Pontimicrobium sp. SW4: one gene and its partner. The protein of the gene in region 1 interacts with the protein of each later gene in a pairwise test. Links are inferred from orthologs where the notes say so. Each region holds a gene or a part of one and is shown on either strand. Other genes may lie near its edges.

Region 1 (12,786 bases):
ATATTGCATTAATCCCAGGAACAAATACGCCTGTAAATACCAATACTGTGCATGATGAAATAGTTGGTTTTTGCCCTTCAGAAAATGAACAATATTTTGATGGCTATAGCATGGGAGACACTAACTATAATGGTAGAACTACTGTGTTAACAGCTACAGCAAACATAAACCCAAATGTACTTTATAGGATTAAATTAGTAATTGCAGATCAAAATGATGAAAACTACGATTCAGCAGTATTCATTCAAGGAAATAGTTTTAATCCAACAGTAGATTTAAGTCCAGACATTAACACATGCGCTCAAAGTTATACCATAAATGGAGACATACTAAATCCTTTAGCGACTTATGTGTGGTATAAAAATGGCATATTATTACCAACGGAAACTAATACAACACTTAATGTAAATAGTTCTGGAGATTATACAGTTGAAATTACAATCCCACTAAATTCAACTAACTGTGTTATTGAAGATACTGTAGAAATAGTTTTAAATTCTGAACAAACAGTCAACCCTATAACTGATTACGAATTGTGTGATGATGCTAGTGAAGATGGCATTGAATTTTTTGATCTTACAATAAAAGATAATGAAATTACTAATGCAGTAACGCCAGGAACCTATAATATATCCTACCATTTAAGCAATGTAGATGCACAAAATAATTTAAACCCTATTACAACTCCTATACAAAACACTACAAATCCGCAACCAATTTTTGTAAGAATTGAAGATATAAATACTGGTTGTATGGCATATACCAATTTTAATTTAATAGTAAATTCATTACCAAATATCGTTAATCCAACACCAATTGTATTATGTGATGATACTGTAGCTGATGGTTCAACACAAATAGATTTAACACAAGCCGATAATGAAATTACCCAAGGAAATCCAGATTTGAGGGTGACTTATCATTTATCTCAAGTAGATGCAGACAATGGCATTAACGCTATTCCATCACCTTATGTAAATACATTACAATCCGAACAACTTTTTGTGAGAGTAATAAATACAAATACAGGATGCGTTAACACAACAACCATTGATATTGTTGTCTTAGACAGACCTGTTGTAAATCCAAATTTACCTCCTCTAAACGCTTGTGATAATGATAATGACGGATTTGCTTTTTTCGACCTAACACAAATAATTCCAGATTTATTACAAGGCCTTACAGGTGTAACAGTAACTTTTCATACATCAAATGCTGATGCTACAAATAATACCAACCCAATAGCTGACGCTTCAAACTATGAGAATATAACTGCTAATACTCAAAATATTTATATTAGAATTGAAGATGATACAACTGGCTGCTTTACAATTGTGCCTATTATTATTCATACAAATCTATTAAATACAGGAACTGCAATACAGGATTTCGAAACTTGTGATGATAGTAGTGGTGATGGTATAGAATCGTTCGATTTATTAGATATAGCTTCAACTATTATAAATAATCTTGCAAATACAAACATTACATTTTATGAGACTGAAAACGATATGGACAATAACATTAATCCTATTGATCAAAATGTCCCTTATATAGTTAATGCAAGCCCACAAATCATTTTCATTAAAATTGAAAATGATAATTGCGATTATCAGTCACAAATAAATTTAGTAGTAAACCCTCCAATAACTTTAGCTCCTGTAGCAACCATTGACTATTGTGATACTGATGATGATGGATTTATATTACTTGATTTAAATTCTTTCGATAGCTTAGTTAATAATGGACTTTTTGGTGTTTCCGTTAGATACTTTACCTCTCAAACTGATGCCAATAATAATACCAATGTATTACCGCAATTTTATACAAATACATCAACTCCACAAACGTTTTATGCAAGAGTAAGCGATAACTTAACTGGATGCTTTAGTACCATACCTTTTGATATTAACGTTATTCCTGCACCAACTGTTAACAGTCCAATAAAAATAATTATTTGCGATGATGATCAAGACGCTTTTTCAGTTATCGATTTAGATGCCTTAATCCCTAGTATAGTATCAAGTACAACAGATTTAGCAATAAGTTTCCACACGACTTTAAACGATTTACATAATAATACTAATGCAATTATAGCATCTTCTGCATTTAGTGCAACAAATCAAACTATTTATACAAGAGTTGAGAGTACTATCACTGGATGTTACGCTATTGCCGAAATTCCTGTAACTGTAAATACACTTCCTGTGTTTCCAATAATTTCAACCTTTGAAAATTGTGAAACGGATGGCAATCAAACAACAGATTTTCTTTTCAACACTAAAGACTCAGAAATCCTAAATGGTCAAACTGGTAAACAAGTGTTGTATTTCGAAACAGAGCTTGATGCCATTAACAGAACAAATAGTATTGACAAAAACTCTAACTACACTAACACTTCAAGTCCACAAACTATTTATATAAGAGTTGAAAATATTACAGACCAAAGTTGCTATGGAACATCGTCATTTATAATTGAAGTTGGTTCGGTACCATTATTTAATCCTCCAACAAACTTTATTGTGTGTGATGATATTACTAACGATGGCTTAGAAGTCTTTGATCTAAATGAAAAAACATTAGAAATATCTCAAGGGAGCCCTGAAACTTTAAGCATTACTTATTATACATCACTTACTGATGCTGAAAATATGCAAAATGACATTGGTGATAATTATACAAATGTTTCTAATCCGCAACAAATTTATGCAAGAATAGAAAATGGTACATATTGCCATGCTATTGCAGAATTTGGATTAAACGTAATTCAAGTACCAACAGTTAATCTACCATCAGCTCTTAGCAATTGTGACACAGATTATGATGGTATTTCTACATTTGACCTTACTGTGGCTGAATTTGAAATTTTAGACCTTAGAAATAATGGAATTATCATTACTTATTTTGAATCATTAGAAACCTTAGAATCGAATACAAACACGATTTCTAATCCTGAAACTTATAACAACATAGCAAATCCTCAAACAGTATTCGTAAAAGTTGAAAACACACTATCTGGTTGTTACGTTTCTATTCCTTTAGAGCTGGAAGTTAACTTACCTCCAAATATTAACACAATACCTACCATTGATATTTGCGATAATGACACAGATATTTATGATTTAAATGAAGCCACACAAATCCTATTTTCTAATACAAGTAATACGCTAATAACGTATCATTTTAGTCTAGCTGATGCTCAAAATAATCAAAATGATATTGGAAGCACATATAATTATACATCTTCAAATGAAACACTTTATGTAAGAGCTGAAAACACTATTACTACCTGTGTTGCCATATCATCTTTCGAGTTGGTAGTATATCAAAATCCAATAGCAAATACTCCTCCTAATTTAGAGTCTTGTGATGATGATTACGATTTTACACTATTTTTTGATTTATCACAACAAACATCATCCGTTTTAGGAGTGCAAAACCCAGTAAATTTTACTGTAACATATCATGAAACTAGTAATAATGCTCAAAATGGAGAATACGCAATTTCAAATCTTAACTATGAAGCAGTTGATGGTCAAGAAATATTTATTCGATTAGAAAACAATACAACAGGTTGTTTTGACACAGCCTCATTTTTTACAAATGTTCAAAGAAAGCCTGTAGTCAATATTCCTCAGCAAACCATTTGTTTAGATAATTTCCCATTAACAGTTATGGCTGGAGAGCTTGTAGCAGGAGACACGTATTTATGGTCAACTGGAGAAACTACCTCAGAAATTGATATTCATCAAATTGGTCAATATTGGGTAACCGTAACAACACCAAATGGCTGTACAACATCTACAATATTTGACGTTATAGAATCTGAACAAGCAACCATTGAAGTGACTGAAACTGTAGATTTTAGTGATCCAAATAATATAACCATAACCATTAGTGGTATTGGAAATTATATGTATGTATTAGACGGTGGGGAACCACAAGAGTCTAATGTATTTGAAAACGTATCGCTTGGCAGCCATACTGTTACAATTATCGATTTAAATGGTTGTGCTTCCATTTCAAGAGAAGTAGTAGTAATTGATACGCCAAAATTTATGACGCCTAATGGTGATGGCTATTTTGATACATGGCATATTTCTGGTATAGAACACCTATCAGGAACTACCATTAGCATTTTTGATAGGTATGGTAAGCAAATGACGTTTTTAACCTCCGAAACCGAAGGTTGGGATGGCACTTATAATGGTTTAAATATGCCTGCAAGCGATTATTGGTTTGTGGCTAATGTCAAACAAAATGGTGCCGAATTTCAAGTAAAAGGACATTTTGCTTTACGTCGATAATATTTATTGCGTAATTTTGCTGAATGCACTTTAAAATTGAATCAGAATTTAGTCCAACTGGTGATCAGCCTCAGGCTATAGAACAACTTTCTAACGGTATTAATTCTAATGAAAAGTACCAAACATTACTTGGTGTAACTGGTTCTGGTAAAACGTTTACAGTTGCTAATGTAATAGAAAAAGTTCAACGCCCAACGCTTGTACTAGCTCATAATAAAACCTTAGCTGCTCAATTATATTCTGAATTCAAACAATTCTTCCCAGATAATGCTGTAGAATATTTTGTGTCGTATTACGATTATTATCAACCTGAAGCCTACATTCCTGTCTCAGGTGTATACATAGAAAAGGATCTTTCTATTAATGAAGAAATAGAAAAAATGCGTTTAAGTACTACCTCTTCATTGCTTTCAGGAAGACGAGATGTGTTAGTTGTTGCATCTGTATCTTGTTTGTATGGTATTGGGAATCCTGTAGAGTTTCAAAAAAATGTAATTACGATAGAACGTGATCAGGTTATTTCGCGAACCAAATTACTACATCAATTAGTTCAAAGTTTATATTCTAGAACTGAGGCAGATTTTAACCATGGGAATTTTAGAATTAAAGGAGATACTGTAGATATTTTTCCGAGTTATGCTGATGATGCTTTTCGAATTCACTTTTTTGGAGATGAGATAGAAGATATTGAAGCTTTTAATATCCAAACAAACGAAATCATAGAAAAATACGATAGACTTACTATCTATCCAGCAAATATGTTTGTAACCTCACCTGATGTATTGCAAAACGCGATAAAAGATATTCAAGACGATTTAGTAAAACAACACGACTACTTTAAAGAGATTGGAAAGCATCTAGAAGCCAAACGTTTAAAAGAACGAACCGAATTTGACCTAGAAATGATTCGTGAGTTGGGTTATTGTTCTGGTATCGAAAATTACTCACGCTATTTAGATGGTAGACAAGCAGGTTCAAGACCTTTCTGTTTATTGGATTATTTTCCTGATGATTTTTTAATGGTTATTGATGAAAGTCACGTAACTATTTCACAAGTTCATGCTATGTATGGAGGAGACAGAAGCCGAAAAGAGAACTTAGTAGAATATGGTTTTAGGTTACCAGCAGCTATGGATAATCGGCCTTTAAAGTTTGAAGAATTTGAAGCGCTACAAAATCAAGTAATTTACGTGAGTGCTACGCCTGCGGATTATGAATTGCAAAAAACAGATGGCATATATGTTGAGCAGGTCATACGACCAACTGGTTTATTAGATCCAATTATAGAAGTGAGACCAAGCTTAAATCAGATTGATGATTTAATAGAAGAGATACAGCAACGTGTTGAAAAAGATGAGCGTACTTTAGTCACAACACTTACCAAACGAATGGCCGAAGAATTAACTAAATATTTAGCTAGAATACAAATTCGAGTACGTTATATACATAGTGATGTAGACACTTTAGAACGTGTTGAGATTATGCAAGATTTACGTAAAGGGTTATTTGATGTACTTGTTGGAGTTAATTTATTACGTGAAGGACTAGATTTACCTGAAGTTTCTTTAGTTGCTATCTTAGATGCCGATAAAGAGGGATTCTTACGTTCGGCAAGATCCTTAACTCAAACAGTTGGTAGAGCTGCAAGACACCTTAATGGAAGAGCTATTATGTATGCTGATAAAGTCACCAAAAGTATGCAGAAAACTATGGACGAGACAAATTATCGTAGAGAAAAACAAATTGCCTACAATACTGCAAATGATATCACACCAAAAGCTTTAAACAAAAGCTTAAATAATGTATTAACTAAAAACTCTGTGAGTTCTTACTACTATGAACTGGAAGCCCAAAAAGCAGCAGAACCCGAAAGTGAATACTTAACAAAACCTGAACTAGAAAAAAAGATTCGTGAAAAACGCAAACTTATGGAGCAGGCAGCAAAAGAATTAGACTTTATGCTTGCTGCAAAAGTGAGGGATGAAATTAAGGCTTATCAAACCAAGCTGAATCAATTAAAAGTATAGTTTTTCTATAAAGTATTGTTTAATTATACTGTGTTTTAAAAATGTCTATTAAAAAATCTGGAGGAATAATTTTATGCGGAAAACTTTCCATTAAATCTAAAACCCTATTAATGGCTTCATGACCTAATCCCATTCTTAACCCAAAATTGTGAAGTCTTATGAGATCTTTCTCTGCAACTTCAGCATCTAAATTCATTAACAATACCAATCTATGAAACTGAACAATGCGTTCACTATGAGACTTTAAATGAATATGTGTGACAGGGTTATCTAATAGGTAATCAAAATCTTCTTGGGTAATCTCTAATTGTTTAGCAACTCCCAGTAAAAAATTATATTCTATTTCTTTTAAGCTATTATCAATTCTTGCGAATGCAATCATTTCTGAGAGCAAACTTAACTTTTCAACACGATTTATCATGGCTGAGTGAGAATTAATTATTGATTATATAAAATTAGGTATAATTACCCTTTTATAATCGTAGATATAATGTATCTCATCGAAAAAAAGACGTCTTTTCATCGTCTTTTTTATGACTTAGAATATATTTTAATTGTATCTTATTGATTTACAATAAATTAAAATAAATTAATTAATATACTAAATTAATCTATTGTTCGTTTTGCTTTTCATTTTTTAACCATAATACTAATCTTTCTAAACAGTATTAAACGTAAAAAAACTCCTAAGCAACACTTAGGAGTTTTCAAGACTAATCAATGAAGCTTCTTATTCTTCTGCAGTTAACCTAACTGGTACAATAAATTTATCTTTTAAAGTTTCATAAGACCCAGATACTTTTCTATAATTTAATCTACTCTTAATGTAATTTTTCATTTTCTCATCGTTAGAATCTACAGATAAAACAACTAGTTCGTTGTTTTTATTTATTGTAAGCGTAACGTTTGCTGTCATCTCATGATCTACATCAAAACTTGGATTTTTGAGAAATCTCTCAATTTTCAATGTAATTTTTGAAGTTTCAACCGAAGGTTTTTCTGGACTAGTACTTGCCATAAGTACACTGCTAAACGTTATCGTTACGGCTAACAGTAATGCTTTTAATTGTTTCATAATTGTTCGTTTTAAATTGATTAAATAAAATTGATTGATGTCTTATAGACTATACTTTAAACACAATTGTTACAGAGTTATTTACTAATTAACTTATGTTTAACGATAATTAATACTTAATTAACATATTGCGTTTTAATACAAAACAAAATTATGCAACAAAAAAGAGTAGTGTATTACACTACTCTTAATAAATATATATGTATATGTTAACTAAGCTAAAACCGCTTGAACTTTATCGGCAGCTTCTTGAAATTCAACAGCACTTTGCACATCTAAACCAGAACTATCAATAAGTTCTTTCGCAATATCAGCATTAGTACCTTGAAGCCTTACAATAATTGGCACCTCTATATTACCCATGTTTGTATAAGCATCAATAACACCTTGAGCAACACGATCACAACGCACAATTCCACCAAAAATATTAATGAGTATTGCTTTTACTGCTGGGTCTTTTAATATTATTCTAAACGCAGCCTCTACTCTAGCAGCGTCAGCAGTACCACCAACATCTAAGAAATTAGCTGGCTCACCACCTGCTTGTTTAATTAAATCCATTGTTGCCATTGCTAAACCTGCACCATTTACCATACAACCAACATTTCCATCTAAATCAACATAATTTAAGCCTAAAGCTCCAGCTTCAACTTCAATTGGATTTTCTTCACGTAAGTCACGCAATTCAGCCAAGTCTTTATGTCTAAATAATGCATTATCATCTAAAGATACTTTAGCATCAACTGCCATAATTTTGTCATCACTTGTTTTTAGAACTGGATTGATTTCAAATAATGAAGAATCAGATTCTACATACGCTTTATATAAAGACGTCACAAATTTTGTCATGTCTTTAAATGCTGCTCCAGATAAGCCTAAATTAAAAGCTACTTTACGTGCTTGAAATGGTAAAATACCAGTAGCAGGATCAATTTCTTCAGTAAAAATTAAATGTGGTGTTTCTTCAGCAACCGTTTCAATATCCATACCTCCTTCAGTAGAATACATAATCATATTACGCCCTGTACCTCTATTTAAAAGTACAGACATATAATACTCTTCTGGCTCAGAATCTCCAGGATAGTAAACATCTTCAGCTACTAAAACCTGATGAACACGCTTTCCTTCAGCAGAAGTTTGCGGTGTTATCAAATCCATTCCTATAATTTGACTAGCTATTGCTTTAACTTCATCAAGATTTTTGGCTAATTTCACACCTCCACCTTTTCCACGACCACCTGCGTGAACTTGTGCCTTTATAACATGCCATCCAGTTCCAGTATCTTCGGTTAATTTCTTAGCTGCTAAAACTGCTTCATCAGCATTTTGTGCAACAATACCACGTTGAATACGTACTCCAAAACTGCTTAATAATTCTTTTCCTTGATATTCGTGTAAATTCATAACTTGCTTAATGATTTAAGATGCGCAAATGTAAATAATAGCTATTAATTAGACTAATATTTTAATTAGTAATGGCAACTTTATTAATAACTCATTTTTAGAATTGTTATATAATTAACAAATAGTTTAATTGTTACTATTTTTTAATTGTTCTAGTAATAATTAGAAAGTAATAAAATATATTTGAAGCATAAATAAACACAATACCATGAAAAAAGAGCAACTACTTAACATAGCTAAGGAGTTTGGAAGTCCCATTTACGTGTATGATGCACATAAAATAGAATCGCAATATAAACGATTAATCTCAGCGTTTAGTAATGTTAAAAATTTGAAGATTAATTATGCTGCTAAAGCATTATCCAATATTTCGGTTTTAAAATTTCTAAAAAACTTAGGCTCTGGTTTAGATACTGTATCTATACAAGAAGTACAATTAGGGTTGGTTGCTGGTTTCAAAGCGCAAAACATCATTTTTACACCAAATGGTGTTTCATTAGAAGAAATTGAAGAAGTTGCTAAACTAGGTGTACAAATTAATATTGACAATCTCTCAATACTAGAACAATTTGGAAGTAAACATCCAGATATTCCAGTGTGCATTAGAATTAATCCGCATGTGATGGCTGGTGGAAACACAAACATTTCTGTTGGACATATTGACTCTAAATTTGGAATTTCTATTCATCAAATTCCGCATATTATAAGAATTGTAGAAAATACCAAAATGCATATTAATGGTATTCATATGCATACTGGAAGTGACATTTTAGATATTGATGTGTTTTTATATGCAAGTGAAATACTGTTTGAAACTGCGAAAAATTTTAAAAGTCTTGAATTTATTGATTTTGGCTCTGGATTTAAAGTCCCTTATAAAAAAGGTGACATAGAAACAAATATTGAAGAGTTTGGAAAAAAATTAACCTCTCGTTTTAATGAGTTTTGTAAAAGCTATGGTAAAGAATTAACACTTGCTTTTGAGCCTGGAAAATTCTTAGTAAGTGAAGCAGGTTTCTTTTTAGCAAAAGTGAATGTCGTTAAACAAACAACCTCTACTGTTTTTGCACAAGTAGATTCTGGATTTAATCATTTAATTAGACCAATGCTATATGGTTCTCAACATGAAATAACTAATATTTCTAATCCACAAGGTAGAGAACGTTTTTACTCTGTTGTTGGTTATATATGTGAGACAGATACATTTGCAAATAACAGACGTATAAACGAAATTAACGAAGGCGATATTTTAGCTTTTAAAAATGCTGGTGCCTATTGTTTTACTATGGCTAGTAATTATAACTCTAGGTTTAGACCAGCTGAAGTTTTATGGTACAATAATAAAGCACATTTAATAAGAAAACGTGAAACATTTGATGATTTATTAGCGAATCAAATTACGGTTGATTTGAGTGAAAAAAAATCAACAATCAAAAAATAAACAAATTGCCAATTTGTTTCAATAGCGTTAGATTAAAATCTAACACTATTGTTTTTTAAACGTATTTAAATAAACTCCTGGAATTCCATATTGTGACAATACTTGAATATCTACTTCAATAGCTTTAGCACTATCTGAATTATAGAAAATAATAGTAACATTACCATTTTTATCTGTTTTTACTGAAGGATTCCAATAAAGTGTTGTTCTATTATCTGGATTTTTATGCGATTCTAATTCTACATTGTATTTAGGCGAATAAAATTCTTTAAGTTTAGAATACCCTTGAATAGTATGTTTAGACGAAAATACTTTATCAACCTTAGGTCTTCCGGTTTTTGTATACACAATAATAACACCATATCTTCCAACTGGTCCATAAATAGCTGTTTGAGAGCCACGTTTTAAAATTTCAATTCTTTCTACATTTGAAAAATCAAGGTTTTGAACCATTAGTGGCACATTATTAGTCTTGGGTTTGTCATAATAAAGTCTTTTCGTTTTAGAGTCTTCTACTTCGTCTCTTTCTAGCCGACCAAATCTAGGGTCTATCTCACCATCTAACCTCATACCATCTACAATCCACAATGGTCCATATTGATTCCCTCTAAAATTAACCCAGTTGAAAGATAAATCGACAGAAACCCCCGGAATATTACCTAAGTGATATAGTATATTACCAGCCGTTTTATCTTCATTTATTATTGTATGATCTGGTTTCACCCCATATAATGACTCTGAATATTTAGTAAGCTCGCTAACTGATTTTTTTTTAGCAGTAACTAATACTTCATCTAGTTTCTCAACATCTTCATACATAAAAAAAGTAGACGCTTTTTTGTTGTAGTTATCTAAAACATCACCTTGCATATCTTTATATTTACTCTTAAAGTTTGGTTTTGGTAAATTATGATTATCATTATTATCTATTAAGACAACTTTAGTTTGTATAGGGTCACCGTCAGATTGGTAAGCGTTAAACGTCAATTCAACATCTCCAGCATTAGTAACATTTTGGATTTTAAAATTACCTTCTTCATCTGTTTTTGTAACATATAAATCCATTAACTGACTAGATTTAGATTTGGCAATCATTTTCAACTCTCTATTCATCAAAGGAACATCCTCCATATTGGTAGCATTGCCTGAAACTGAATAACCCTTCTTGAATAGAAACTCTTTAGGTGAGCTAAAAGTTATATTATCCATTTCGTGCCAGTTAAATTTGCGCCATCCATGAGTTGACATAACTAAATCGAGCTTAGCTCTCGTAGATCTCTTACTATCACTAAAAAAATACCCTGGGTTTTCAATATGTCCTTTCAAATTAGATTCTAATAAAAAGTATGTTAAAATATTTGTGTCAAATTTGTTTTTATATACTTTGTCTACATCAGTAATAGCAATTGAAAAATTTGTAGATAATGGTGTACCGTAAACATCTTTCACATTTACTTTTAATTCAATTTTCTCTCTTTTTTCAAAGCTAGAATTTTCTAGTTTTGTTTCTATTATTAGTTCTTCCTTATTATTAACAAAAACTGGACGCTCAGACCATGGTCGCATTTGTTCATCAAAAAGTGTAAGGGTCATCACACCACTTGGAAGCTTGTTTTTTGGAATTTCAAAATCAAGTAAAGACTGAGCATTAAAAACAAATTTGCCTTGATAATACTTCTCATTATTTATAGTTCCAATAATGTAGAATGGCTTTGATCTAAGTGTATTACTTGCTTGAACTTTTACCTTAATATTATTGGTATCTAGGTTATCAATTAACATTGAATATCCTTCATTTTGTGCTTCTGGAAGTTTATATATAGAACCATTATCTAATATGGCCGTATAGGTTTCATTAGGCTGAGGATTTAAAGTAAAAAATCCCATTCCTTGATATAAAGTATTTATAGGTACAACGGTTTCTCCTTTAGAATTTTTTATAATGCCTTTAACTTCCCTTGAATACCCATCACTGCCTATTGCCTTAAATGATATTTTTCCATTTAACCCATTCACTGCTTGGCCACCTTCTGGGAAAAATTGCAAATCAATTTTATCATCAGTATTTAATGGTCTTCTAGTAGTTTTTTTGGCATTTAAAAGTTGAATTGTTTTTGTAAAAAAGAACGCATTATCAAAATTTCGCATCCAATTGGTATAAGCTCTTAATTGGTAAGTTCCTTCAGGCAACTCAACAGGGATAATAATATTTCCTTCTCCTTGACCTTCAATTAACTTATGATTTTTTGATTCAACAATGACATTGTGTTCATCTATTAAATCTACTTGTATTTGCATACTTCCAGTTGAAAAATGATGATACGCACCTAATACAGCATAAGCATTGTACCAAATCATTTCTCCTGGAAAATAGACGTCTTTATCTGTATGAAGAAATACCTTCTCTACTGGATTATTATTATTATAATTTCTAAGTTGAGAATCCAAACTCTCAATAAATACATCACCTACCAAATTACTTTGCATAAATGCAATTTGCTCTTTAGTATTAAGAAATATAGATTCAAACGC
Region 2 (12,858 bases), 620 kb from region 1 along the record:
TGTATTTTTTGAATAATGATATTAATAAAAACTCTTTTACTATTGAAAGCCTAGAAGTATTCTCTAAATTAGATGACTATGATATTATTTCTGCATTAAAAGAATGGCAAGCACACGAAGATTTTGTACTTAGCAACTTATGTGAAATGATTATTAATAGAGAATTATTGAAAATAAAAATAAAGAATAAAAGGATTAAAGAAGAAAACTTGAATAAGCATATAGACAGTCTTAAAAAAACTTATAATATAAGTTCTGTTGAAGCCGAATATTTTGTGTTTAAAGGTGAAATATCAAATCAGGCGTATCAACGGGATTCTCAGCAAATAAGCATCCTCTATAAATCAGGTAAAGTGGTTGAAGTTGCTAAGGCATCAGATTATTTAAACTTAAAAGCTTTAGCCAAACCAGTAACAAAGTATTATATATGTTATCCAAAGAGTAAACTTTAGGACATTTTTTATACTTTTGCGACAATGAAATGAGCATTTACAAAATGAATGTTCAGAATTTTTAATGCGATAACGAAGTGATTGTACACGTTTTCAATTTTTAAATTTTTTCATTTTAATTAATTGAAAATTATAACGCGTGAAATTTACCGCATCACAAATAGCAGGCATATTAGAAGGTGAAATTGTTGGAAACCCTGATATAGAAGTTTCTAAGCTTGCAAAAATTGAAGAAGGTTCTGCTGGGGCTTTAACCTTTTTGGCAAACCCAAAATACACCCAGTTTATTTATGACACTAAAGCCTCTGTAACGATTGTAAACAAAGACTTTGAGCCTGAAACCAAAATCACTACAACCTTGATTAAGGTAGAAGATGCTTATAAAGCGTTTTCAAAATTGCTAGAATATTACAATCAGGTAAAAATGAATAAGTTTGGGATAGAACAACCTAGTTTTATCTCAGATTCAGCAAAATATGGAGATGCTATTTATGTAGGAGCTTTTTCATATATAGGTGATAACGTTGTAATTGGAGATAATGTTAAAATTTTTCCTGGATGCTATGTTGGAGACAATGTTACAATTGGTGATAATGTTATTTTGTTTGCTGGAGCCAAGGTTTACTCTGAAACAGTTATTGGTAATCACTGTGTAATTAATTCAGGAGCAATTATCGGAGCAGATGGATTTGGTTTTACACCAAACGAAAAAGGAGAGTATAGTAAAGTGCCCCAAACAGGAAATGTAATATTGGAAGATTATGTAGATATTGGAGCCGCTACAACTATAGATAGAGCCACTTTGGGATCTACAGTTATTAGAAAAGGAGTGAAGCTAGATAACCAAATACAAATAGCGCATAATGTAGAAATAGGTGAAAATACTGTAATAGCTGCGCAAACTGGTATTGCTGGATCAACAAAAATTGGTAAAAATTGCCAAATTGGTGGTCAAGTTGGTATCGTTGGACATATTACTATTGGTAATAATGTAAAAGTTCAGGCGCAATCTGGAATTGGAAGAAATGTTAAAGATAACGAAGTCTTGCAAGGTTCTCCTGCACTTACTTATGGCGACTATAACAAATCTTATGTGCACTTTAAGAATTTACCAAAAATTGTAAAAGGAATAAACGATTTAGAAAAAAAAATAAATGACAGTAATTAGTACAGAAATTAAGCAAAAAACTATAGCTAAAGAAGTTTCGCTTACTGGAGTTGGTCTACATACTGGAAAAAATGTGACGTTAACTTTTAAACCAGCCGAAGCTAACGAAGGCTATACATTTAAGCGAATTGATTTAGAAGGTAGTCCAGTAATTAAAGCCGATGCAACTTATGTAACAAATACGCAAAGAGGTACTTGCTTAGAAAAAAATGGAGTAACCATTCAAACTTGTGAGCATGTATTAGCTGCATTGGTTGGTTTGCAAATTGATAATGTAATTATTGAACTTAATGCTTCAGAGCCTCCAATAATGGATGGTTCATCTAAATTTTTTGTTGAAGCTCTTGAAACTGCAGGAGCAGTTGAGCAAGATGCTTATATTGAAGAATATGTTGTAAAAGAAGTCATCTCATATATAGATGAAGAATCTGGTAGTGAAATAACTGTGATTCCAGCACCTACTTATCAAGTAACTACAATGGTGGATTTTGGAACTAAAGTTCTTGGAACTCAAAATGCGACATTGCAGAATATTTCTAACTTCAAAAAAGATATTTCCGATTCTAGAACATTTAGTTTTTTACATGAAATAGAAATGTTATTAGAACATGGACTGATAAAAGGAGGAGACTTGAATAATGCGATTGTATATGTTGATAAAGAATTATCGACAGATACTATGGAGCGTTTAAAAGAAGCCTTTGGGAAAGACAATATTTCAGTGAAACCCAATGGAATACTTGACAATTTAACATTGCATCATCCTAATGAAGCTGCGAGGCATAAACTATTAGATGTTATTGGTGATTTAGCTTTAATTGGTACTAGAATACGAGGTAAGGTAATAGCTAACAAGCCAGGGCACTTTGTAAATACGCAGTTTGCAAAGAAAATGTCAAAAATTATTAAGATTGAAAAAAGGAATAATGTTCCTGATATTGATCTTAATCAAGAACCACTAATGGATGTTAATCAAATAATGAATATGTTGCCACACAGGCAGCCATTTTTATTACTTGATAAAGTATTCGAATTATCAAAATCTCATGTCATAGGCACAAAAAATGTTACTATGAATGAAGGGTTCTTTGCTGGACATTTTCCTGGAGCACCTGTAATGCCTGGAGTATTGATAGTTGAAGCTATGGCGCAAACAGGAGGCATTCTTGTATTAAGTACAGTACCAGACCCTGAGAATTACTTGACATTTTTCATGAAAATGGATAATGTCAAGTTTAAACAAAAAGTTGTCCCTGGAGATACGCTTATTTTTAAATGCTCGTTGATAACACCAATTAGAAGAGGAATTTGCCACATGCAAGGATATGCTTATGCAAACGGAAAACTTTGCGCTGAAGCTGAATTAATGGCTCAAATCACTAAAGTTAAATAATTATGAATCAACCACTTGCATACGTGCATCCTGGAGCAAAAATAGCAAAAAATGTTGTTATTGAACCCTTTACTACTATTCATAATAATGTTGTGATTGGAGAAGGGACTTGGATTGGGTCTAATGTAACTATTATGGAAGGTGCTCGAATTGGGAAAAACTGCAGTATTTTTCCAGGAGCAGTAATTTCTGCAGTCCCTCAAGATTTAAAATATGACGACGAAGATACTACTGTAGAGATTGGAGATAATGTAACCATTAGAGAGTGTGTTACAATAAATAGAGGTACTACAGATAAAATGAAAACAGTTATTGGTAATAATTGCCTTATAATGGCATATTGCCACATCGCTCATGATTGTATTGTTGGTAATAATTGTATTTTTTCAAATAACAGTACTTTAGCAGGCCATATCACTGTTGGTGATTATGTAGTTTTAGCAGGAATGACAGCTGTTCATCAGTTTTGCTCCATAGGTAATCACGCTTTTGTAACTGGGGGATCTTTGGTTAGAAAAGATGTTCCACCATTTGTTAAGGCAGCTAGAGAGCCTTTATCTTATGTAGGAATTAATTCAGTTGGATTACGTCGTCGTGGTTTTTCTGCTGATAAGATTAGAGAAATTCAAAATATATACCGCATATTATATCAACAAAGTTATAATAACACCCAAGCTTCAGAAATTATTGAAGCAGAAATGGAAGCAACTCCTGAACGTGATGAAATTCTACAATTTATAAAGAACTCACATCGTGGAATTATGAAAGGATATTTTAAATCAAATTAATTTTAAAAAAATAATAGAAAAATATAGTTTCAATTGTTGAGATAAACGTAAAAGTTTAGTAAAACGATTAAACGATTAAACAATTCAACAATATTATGGCAAGTACTTCAGATATTAGAAACGGATTATGTATTAAATACAATCACGATATATATAAAATTATAGAATTTTTACACGTTAAACCTGGGAAAGGACCTGCGTTTGTTAGAACAAAACTTAAAAGTGTTACTACTGGAAAGGTTTTAGACAATACGTTTTCTGCTGGTCATAAAATAGATGATGTAAGAGTCGAGACACATAAATTTCAATTTTTGTATCATGATGGTGAATTTTATCACTTTATGAACGAGGCAGATTACACCCAAATTAGATTGTTGGAAGCTGCTTTAGATCGTCCAGAGCTTATGAAAGAAGGTGAAGTAGTAACTATTCTCATTAACACTGAAGACAACATGCCACTATCTGTAGAAATGCCTGCAAGTGTGATATTAGAAGTAACCGCGACTGAACCTGGTATTAAAGGAAATACAGCAACAAACGCTACTAAACCTGCTACAGTTGAAACAGGAGCAACTGTTAATGTACCTTTATTTATTAATGAAGGAGATAAAATTAAGATAGAAACAGATAAAGGGACTTATAAAGAACGTATTAAGGAGTAAGTTCTTATCCAGATGAAATTCCCAAAGAAATATAACCTTAAAGAAATTGCTGCAATTATTGGCACTAAATATGTTGGTGCAGATGATTTTCCAGTTTTAGGTATGAACGAAATTCATGTCGTCACACCTGGAGACATTGTATTTGTAGATCATCCCAAATATTATGATAAGGCGCTACAGTCGGCAGCAACTATTGTATTAATCAATAAAGATGTACCATGTCCAGAAGGAAAAGCTCTTTTAATATCTGATGATCCTTTTAGAGACTTTAACAAATTAACGCAACATTTCAAACCGTTTCAATCATCCAATAGTTCTATTGCAAAAAGTGCAAGTGTAGGTGAGAATACAATTATTCAACCAAATTGCTTTATTGGTAACAATGTAGTTATTGGTAAAAATTGTATTATACATTCTAATGTTAGTATTTACGATGATATAATTATTGGAAACAATGTAACTATTCATTCAGGAACAGTTTTAGGAGCCAATGCCTTTTATTACAAAAACAGACCCGATGGTTATGATAGGTTATTGTCTGGAGGAAGTATTATTATTGAAGATTTTGTTGATATTGGAGCAGCTTGTACTATAGATCGAGGCGTAACTGCCGATACAAGGATAGGGAAGGGTTCTAAACTTGATAATCAAATACAAATTGGACATGACACAGTTATTGGTAAAAAATGCTTAATAGCTTCTCAAACAGGCATTGCTGGTTGTGTTATTGTAGAAGATAATGTGACTATTTGGGGTCAAGTTGGAGTGAAAAGTGGAATTGTTATAGCAAAAGGAACTGTTTTATATGCGCAATCTGGATTAGGACATTCTACAGATGAGAATAAGAAATATTTTGGTTCTCCAGCATCTGAAGCTAGGGAGAAATTTAAAGAAATGGCTTATATTAGAAAGATCCCTGAGATTCTCGAAAAACTTAAAAATAAGTAAGTTTTATTTGATTTTAATTTTGTTAAAATTAAAGCCCAAAAGGCTTTAAAATATAGATTCAAAAAATTACTTTTGCCACGTCTTATATTAAATTAATAAACAAAAGCACAAATGAGCGTATTAGTAAATAAAGATTCAAAAATTATTGTTCAAGGATTTACAGGAAGTGAAGGAACTTTTCACGCTTCGCAAATGATTGAATATGGAACAAATGTTGTTGGAGGTGTTACACCTGGAAAAGGTGGTCAAACCCATTTGGACAAGCCTGTATTTAATACTGTAGAGGAAGCTGTAAAAGAAGTTCAAGCCGATACAACAATTATTTTTGTTCCTCCAGCTTTTGCAGCCGATGCCATTATGGAAGCTGCAGATGCAGGTATTAAAGTTATTATTACGATTACTGAAGGAATTCCAGTTGCTGACATGATAAAAGCATCTGATTATATAAAGAATAGAGATTGTCGCTTAGTTGGCCCTAATTGTCCAGGAGTTATTACTCCAGAAGAAGCAAAAGTAGGAATTATGCCTGGGTTTGTTTTCAAAAAAGGAAATGTAGGTATAGTTTCTAAATCTGGAACTTTGACTTATGAAGCTGCAGACCAAGTTGTAAAACAAGGTTTAGGTATTACAACAGCTATAGGTATTGGTGGAGACCCTATTATTGGAACAACTACTAAAGAAGCTGTTGAGATGTTAATTAACGACCCAGAAACTGAATGTGTGGTTATGATAGGGGAAATAGGAGGACAATTAGAAGGTGACGCTGCGCAATGGTATAAAGAAAGCGGTAGTAAAAAGCCTGTTGTTGGTTTTATTGCTGGAGAAACTGCACCTGTAGGACGTACAATGGGTCATGCTGGAGCAATAGTAGGAGGAAGTGATGATACAGCGCAAGCTAAAAAACGCATTATGAGAGACTGTGGAATACATGTGGTTGATTCTCCTGCTGAAATAGGTAAAAAAGTAGCCGAAGTAATGGCTTAAACGTTATATAAGAGCTTTATTGTTCTGTTAAAAACCTCACAAGATTTTGTGAGGTTTTTTTATTTCATGCAACTTGTAATTACTATATTTGAATAACTATAAACCATTAATTATACCATGAAATTATTAGAAGGTAAAACAGCAATTATTACTGGAGCAAGTAGAGGAATAGGGAGAGGAATTGCACAAGTATTTGCAGAACAAGGTGCTAATGTAGCATTTACATATAGTTCATCAGTTGAAGCTGCACACGAATTAGAAAAGGAATTAAATGCATTAGGAGTAAAGGCTAAAGGATATAAAAGTAATGCAGCTAGTTTTAATGAATCTCAAGAATTGGCTGATGAAGTTCTTAAAGAATTTGGAAGCATTGATATTTTGGTTAATAACGCAGGAATTACCAAAGACAATTTACTAATGAGAATGGGTGAGGAAGATTTTGATAAAGTAATAGAAGTCAACCTAAAATCTGTATTCAATATGACGAAAGCGGTACAGCGTACCATGCTAAAACAGCGTAAAGGATCAATCATAAATATGAGTTCTGTAGTTGGTGTAAAAGGTAATGCAGGTCAAACTAATTATGCTGCTTCCAAAGCTGGAATTATTGGATTCTCTAAGTCAGTCGCATTAGAATTAGGCTCTAGAAACATTAGAAGTAATGTGATAGCTCCTGGATTTATAGAAACCGAAATGACAGCTAAATTAGACGAAGAAACCGTCAACGGTTGGCGTGCAGCAATTCCTTTAAAGCGTGGAGGAACTCCTGAAGATATTGCTAATGCTTGTGTGTTTTTAGCGAGTGATTTATCAGCTTATGTCACAGGGCAAACACTAAATGTTGATGGAGGAATGCTTACTTAATTTATTGTAGAACCATGAAAGATCTTTTATACACTATTGCTCTATTTTTTGCAGTATCTATAACCATTAGTGCCCAAAGTGATTGGTTAGATTTTAAATCAGTTGAATTTGCTTTTATTGCTAAGTTTCCCGATGAACCAAAAAAAACAGTTCAGGAAGTTCCAACAGCAATTGGAAATATAGATATGCATATGTTTATGTATCAACCAACAGATAATGATGATAATATTATCTATAGTGTTATTAAATCGGATTATCCTAAAGAACAATTTACAGATGCTGATGACGAATATAACAATGATGTACTAGATGGTGCTGTAAATGGAGCAGTAACGAATGTTAATGGTCAACTCATATTTGACAACAAGATTAATTTAAATAACTACCCTGGTAGAAATGTTAAAATTGAAATTGATACTGCATTTATTTATATAAACACCTATTTAGTAGAAAACATTATGTATATAACTCAAGTGATCTGCTTGAAAAATAATGATGAAAATAAAGATATAAAACGTTTTATGGAATCTTTTGATATTATAAAAGTAAAGAATGATTAATTGTCTGGAAGCACAATAATATATATAATCTTAGCTGGTATTGCAGCGCTTTTATTAGCGCTGTTTCAGTATATATATAAATCTAAAAAGCGAAAATTAAATCCTGTATTTTCATTTTTAAGGTTTATTACAATTTTTAGCATATTACTGCTAATAATTAACCCAAAGTTTGAGAAAGTTATATTATTTAATGAAAAGCCTAATTTAGTTATTGTTGTTGATGATTCCGAATCTGTTAAACATTTAGAACAAGATAAAAATGTAAATGATTTGCTAACTTTAATTAAGAGTAACAAAGAGTTAAATGACAAGTTTAATCTTGATGTCTATAGTTTTGGTTCAGAATTTCAAAAATTAGATTCATTAAGCTTTAATCAATCACAAACAAATTATACCTCTGTATTTAGTAATTTACAGCAAATCTATAAGCAGTCTAATTCGCCAACAGTATTAATTACAGATGGGAATCAAACGCTAGGTAGGGATTTTGAGTTTTCTTCAAAGCAGTATAAACAACCTATATTTCCTATAATCTTAGGTGATACTATAACATATTCCGATTTAAAGATTCAACAACTCAACGTTAATAAATACGCATATTTAAAAAATAAATTTCCAGTTGAAGTTATCGCTGTTTACAATGGGAATACTCCAGTAAGCTCTACATTTACTATCAAAAAAGGCAACACAACAGTATATTCAACTAATTTACAGTTTTCAAAAGCAAATAATTCACAAACATTAGACATTACTTTACCCTCTAACATGGTTGGTATTAATAGCTATGTAGCATCTTTATCTCCGTTGTCTACCGAAAAGAACATTGTAAATAATTATAAACCTTTTGCACTGGAAGTTATCGACCAAAAAACAAATGTAGCTATTGTCACTACTATATCTCATCCTGATATTGGAGGTTTAAAAAAAGCCATTGAAAGTAACGAGCAACGTAGTGTTTCTATAGTCTCTCCATCAGATTATGCAAATAATAAGGATGATTACCAAATGGTCATTCTATATCAACCTAATAGTAAGTTTCAATCAGTTTTTGAATCGTTGGATGCTGATGGAAAGAATAGATTTATCATTACTGGAATAAATACCGATTGGGTCTTTTTAAATAGTATTCAGAATGTTTTCCAACAAAAAATAACAGCTCAAGAGGAAAGTTTTCAAGCCATTTATAATGATAATTTTAATACTTTTTTACCTGGAGATTTGGTTTTTGATAATTTACCGCCATTAGAATCTGAATTTGGAAATGTTGAATTTAATATTCCTGTTGAAACATTATTATTCAAGAGTATAAATAGCAATATGATTGAAGAACCTCTAATGGCAACTTACGAAAATGTTGGTCAAAGAGGGGTGCTACTTTTTGGTGAAGGTATTTGGAGATGGCGTTCACAGAGTTATTTAGATAATAATTCTTTTAATCAGTTTGATGATTTTATTGGAAAAATAGTACAATATGTAGCTTCTAATAAACAACGAAATAGACTTAATGTTAACTACGAATCGTTTTATAACGGTAGTGATAACATTAAAATCACAGCACAATTTTTTAATAAAAATTACGAGTTTGATGCTGCTGCATCCTTAGAAATGGTAATTAAAAATATAGAAACCGATATTGCAACGGTCATTCCATTTACCTTGCAGCAAAACAATTATGAGGTAAACCTAGACAATTTTCCTCCAGGCGATTACGATTTTACAGTAAGAGCTAATAGAGGTGAAGTAGCTTTTTCTGGACGTACTAGAATATTGGATTACAATGTTGAAAAGCAATTTCTAAACGCTAATGTTTCTAAGCTTGAGCGCATTGCAAATAACAGTAATGGAACTAGCTATTTTATTGTAGACACTTCTTTGTTGATAGATAATTTAACAAACGATTCAAGATTTGTAACCATCCAAAAAAGCAATAAAAATGTTGTACCTTTGATAGACTTTAAATACCTCTTAGGACTTATTGTTTTAAGTCTAGGTATAGAGTGGTTTTTAAGGAAATATAACGGACTTATTTAATAATATTAACAATAAAATAAAATGGAAAAATTACCAAAGATTGGTTTGCCAATCATTATCGGACTTATTGTCCTTATCATCTTTCTTGCAAAATCAGCTGTAACTATAGATTCTGGTGAAGCTGGAGTCTTGTTTAAGACCTTTGGAGAAGGTGTTGTTGTAGATGAGCCACCAATGGGCGAAGGATTTCATATTGTAGCACCTTGGAATAAAGTATTTGTTTATGAAGTTCGTCAACAAGAACTATTTGAAAAAATGAAAGTGCTTTCTTCAAACGGATTAGAAATACAAATTGATGCCTCAGCGTGGTATGAACCTGTTTACAATGACTTAGGAAATTTGCATCAATCTCTTGGCCAAGGTTATTTACAACGAGTTATACAGCCAGCAATTCGTAGTGCTGCACGTAGTGTTGTTGGTCGTTATACTCCAGAACAACTATATTCTAGCAAGCGTGATGCAATTCAAGATGAAATTTATGAAGAAACTAAGAAAATTCTTGAAAAACAATATGTTCAATTAAATGAAGTATTAGTTAGAGACGTGACTTTACCAAATACGATTAAAGATGCCATCGAGCGTAAATTAAAGCAAGAACAAGAATCTTTAGAGTATGAATTTAGATTAGTTACTGCTGCAAAAGAAGCTGAGAAAGTAATTATTGAAGCTCAAGGTAAGGCAGATGCAAACCGAATTTTAAGTGCATCATTAACTGATAAAATCCTTCAAGACAAAGGTATTGAAGCTACTATTAAGTTAGCAGAATCACCAAATAGTAAGGTAATTGTTATTGGCTCTGGAGATAGTGGAATGCCAATAATTTTAGGGAATAATTAAGCCTAATTTAAATTTTACAATGATAAACTTGGAATTCTAATTTTTTATTCTGAATCTTTGTAAAGATAAAAAAACAAAATGAATTTTATTCAATTACATCATCATCATTTTCATATCTCCACTCAAGCGAGCTGAAAATGCATTGAATAAAACCAAGATATTTTTAAAACCGTTTGAGTAAATCAAGCGGTTTTTGTTTTATTACACTTTCCTAAAAGATTTACTCAAACACATAGAAAACAAAAAATGAGTAAATTAAAAATTGCAGTACAAAAATCAGGAAGACTTAACGAAGACTCTATGAGGCTTCTAAAGGATATAGGAATATCTATTGATAATGGTAAAGATCAATTAAAAGCTTCGGCACAAAATTTCCCTTTGGAAGTCTTTTATTTGCGCAATGGTGATATACCTCAGTATTTAAGAGATGGTGTAGTAGATGTAGCGATAATTGGTGAAAACGTACTAATCGAAAAAGGGAATGACATTGAGTATGTAGAAAAACTTGGGTTTTCAAAATGCCGTGTAAGTGTTGCTATTCCTAAGAGTGCAAATTATAAGGGCATTCAGGATTTAGGAGGAAAACAAATAGCAACCTCATATCCAAATACAGTAAATCAATTTTTAAAAAAGAATAGTATTAATGCTGGATTACACATCATTAATGGATCTGTTGAAATAGCACCAAGTATTGGTCTTGCAGATGCTATTGTAGACATTGTATCGAGTGGAAGTACGCTATTTAAAAATAATTTAAAAGAGGAAGAAGTTATTCTTAAATCTGAAGCAGTCTTAGCTGTTTCCCCTAAAATTTCTGATGAAAACAAAAAGATTTTAAATAAAATTCAATTCAGAATTCAAGCTGTTTTAAAAGGGAGAGATTCTAAGTATGTACTATTAAATGCACCAAATGATAAACTCCAAGATATTATAAAGATGCTTCCCGGAATGAAAAGCCCAACAGTGTTACCACTTGCTGAAGAAGGTTGGAGTTCCGTTCACACAGTAATAAACAAAAATCAATTCTGGGAAATTATTGATGAGTTAAAGTTAAAAGGTGCTCAAGGCATTTTAGTTTGTCCAATCGAAAAAATGGTAATATAGTTATGACGGTAATAGAAAATCCAAAAAGAAATACGTGGTCTTCAGTGCTTCAAAGACCAACGCAAACAGTGGAAGATATTGAGGCAACTGTTACTCAGATATTTCAAGACGTGCAACAACATGGTGATTTTGCAATATCAAAGTATACATCCATTTTTGATGGTGTTGAATTAGATGATTTTATAGTTTCTGAAGATGAAATTATTAAAGCTTCAAATCAAATTTCAAATAAATTAAAGAATGCAATTCAAAAAGCTAAAAAAAACATTGAAACATTTCATAGAGTACAAAAAACTTCAAAAGTAGAAGTTGAAACAACAAAAGGAGTCCTATGCTGGCAAGAAAAAAAGCCGATTGAGAAAATAGGATTGTACATTCCTGGAGGAACAGCACCTTTATTTTCAACAGTGTTAATGCTAGTAGTTCCTGCAAAAATTGCAGGGTGCAAAGAAATTGTATTATGTTCACCACCTAACAAAGAGGGAAAAATCGCGAATGAGATTTTATATGCCGCAGAATTATGTGGTTGTACAAAAATCATTAAAGTCGGTGGTATTCAAGCTATTGCTGGATTAACCTTTGGAACAGAAACCATCCCTAAAGTGTATAAAATTTTCGGACCAGGAAATCAGTTTGTAACGGTAGCAAAACAACTGTCAACTAAGTACGGAATAGCTATTGATATGCCTGCAGGACCAAGTGAATTATTAGTTGTTGCGGATGATTCAGCTAATGCATCTTATGTCGCTTCAGATTTATTAAGTCAAGCAGAGCATGGAACAGATAGTCAGGTGATTTTAGTGTCAACGTCAAAAGATTTGATAAAAGATGTTGAACTTGAAGTTTATAGCCAATTAGCTAAGCTTCCAAGAAGGGATATTGCGAAAAAAGCCATTGAGAATTCAAAACTAATTTATGTTGAAAATGATACAATAGCTATAGATTTAATAAATGAATATGGTCCAGAACATTTCATTATTTGCTCTAAAAATCAAGATTTATTTATAAATGGTATTAACAATGCAGGGTCTGTGTTTATAGGTAATTATACACCAGAAAGTGCTGGC

What was found.
Region 2: the proteins of sucC (region 1) and sucD interact in binary tests that used the Escherichia coli proteins (3 or more experiments, as listed by UniProt). The link is inferred for Pontimicrobium sp. SW4 from one-to-one orthologs.

Annotation. Positions count from the first base shown.
Region 1 is NZ_CP157199.1:726,805-739,590, reverse strand. The notes cover bases 6,719-9,492. They hold sucC (ADP-forming succinate--CoA ligase subunit beta), read right to left. Parts: upstream 8,814-9,492; coding sequence 7,623-8,813; downstream 6,719-7,622. Other genes in these bases: lysA (diaminopimelate decarboxylase), read left to right, coding at 9,022-9,492; ABGB03_RS03430 (hypothetical protein), read right to left, coding at 7,065-7,409; ABGB03_RS03435 (TerB family tellurite resistance protein), read right to left, coding at 6,719-6,755. In the rest of the region: ABGB03_RS03445 (choice-of-anchor L domain-containing protein), read left to right, coding at 1-4,307; excinuclease ABC subunit UvrB, read left to right, coding at 4,331-6,334; more of ABGB03_RS03435, read right to left, coding at 6,354-6,718; more of lysA, read left to right, coding at 9,493-10,254; ABGB03_RS03415 (carboxypeptidase-like regulatory domain-containing protein), read right to left, coding at 10,300-12,786. UniProt on the Escherichia coli protein: Succinyl-CoA synthetase functions in the citric acid cycle (TCA), coupling the hydrolysis of succinyl-CoA to the synthesis of either ATP or GTP and thus represents the only step of substrate-level phosphorylation in the TCA.
Region 2 is NZ_CP157199.1:1,343,195-1,356,052, forward strand. Bases 4,613-7,458 are described here. They hold sucD (succinate--CoA ligase subunit alpha), read left to right. Parts: upstream 4,613-5,522; coding sequence 5,523-6,395; downstream 6,396-7,458. Other genes in these bases: ABGB03_RS06480 (UDP-3-O-(3-hydroxymyristoyl)glucosamine N-acyltransferase), read left to right, coding at 4,613-5,411; fabG (3-oxoacyl-[acyl-carrier-protein] reductase), read left to right, coding at 6,513-7,259; ABGB03_RS06495 (hypothetical protein), read left to right, coding at 7,274-7,458. In the rest of the region: ABGB03_RS06455 (HD domain-containing protein), read left to right, coding at 1-452; lpxD (UDP-3-O-(3-hydroxymyristoyl)glucosamine N-acyltransferase), read left to right, coding at 592-1,620; ABGB03_RS06465 (bifunctional UDP-3-O-[3-hydroxymyristoyl] N-acetylglucosamine deacetylase/3-hydroxyacyl-ACP dehydratase), read left to right, coding at 1,607-3,013; lpxA (acyl-ACP--UDP-N-acetylglucosamine O-acyltransferase), read left to right, coding at 3,016-3,801; efp (elongation factor P), read left to right, coding at 3,897-4,463; more of ABGB03_RS06480, read left to right, coding at 4,476-4,612; more of ABGB03_RS06495, read left to right, coding at 7,459-7,819; ABGB03_RS06500 (VWA domain-containing protein), read left to right, coding at 7,820-9,850; ABGB03_RS06505 (prohibitin family protein), read left to right, coding at 9,872-10,687; hisG (ATP phosphoribosyltransferase), read left to right, coding at 10,934-11,791; hisD (histidinol dehydrogenase), read left to right, coding at 11,794-12,858. UniProt on the Escherichia coli protein: Succinyl-CoA synthetase functions in the citric acid cycle (TCA), coupling the hydrolysis of succinyl-CoA to the synthesis of either ATP or GTP and thus represents the only step of substrate-level phosphorylation in the TCA.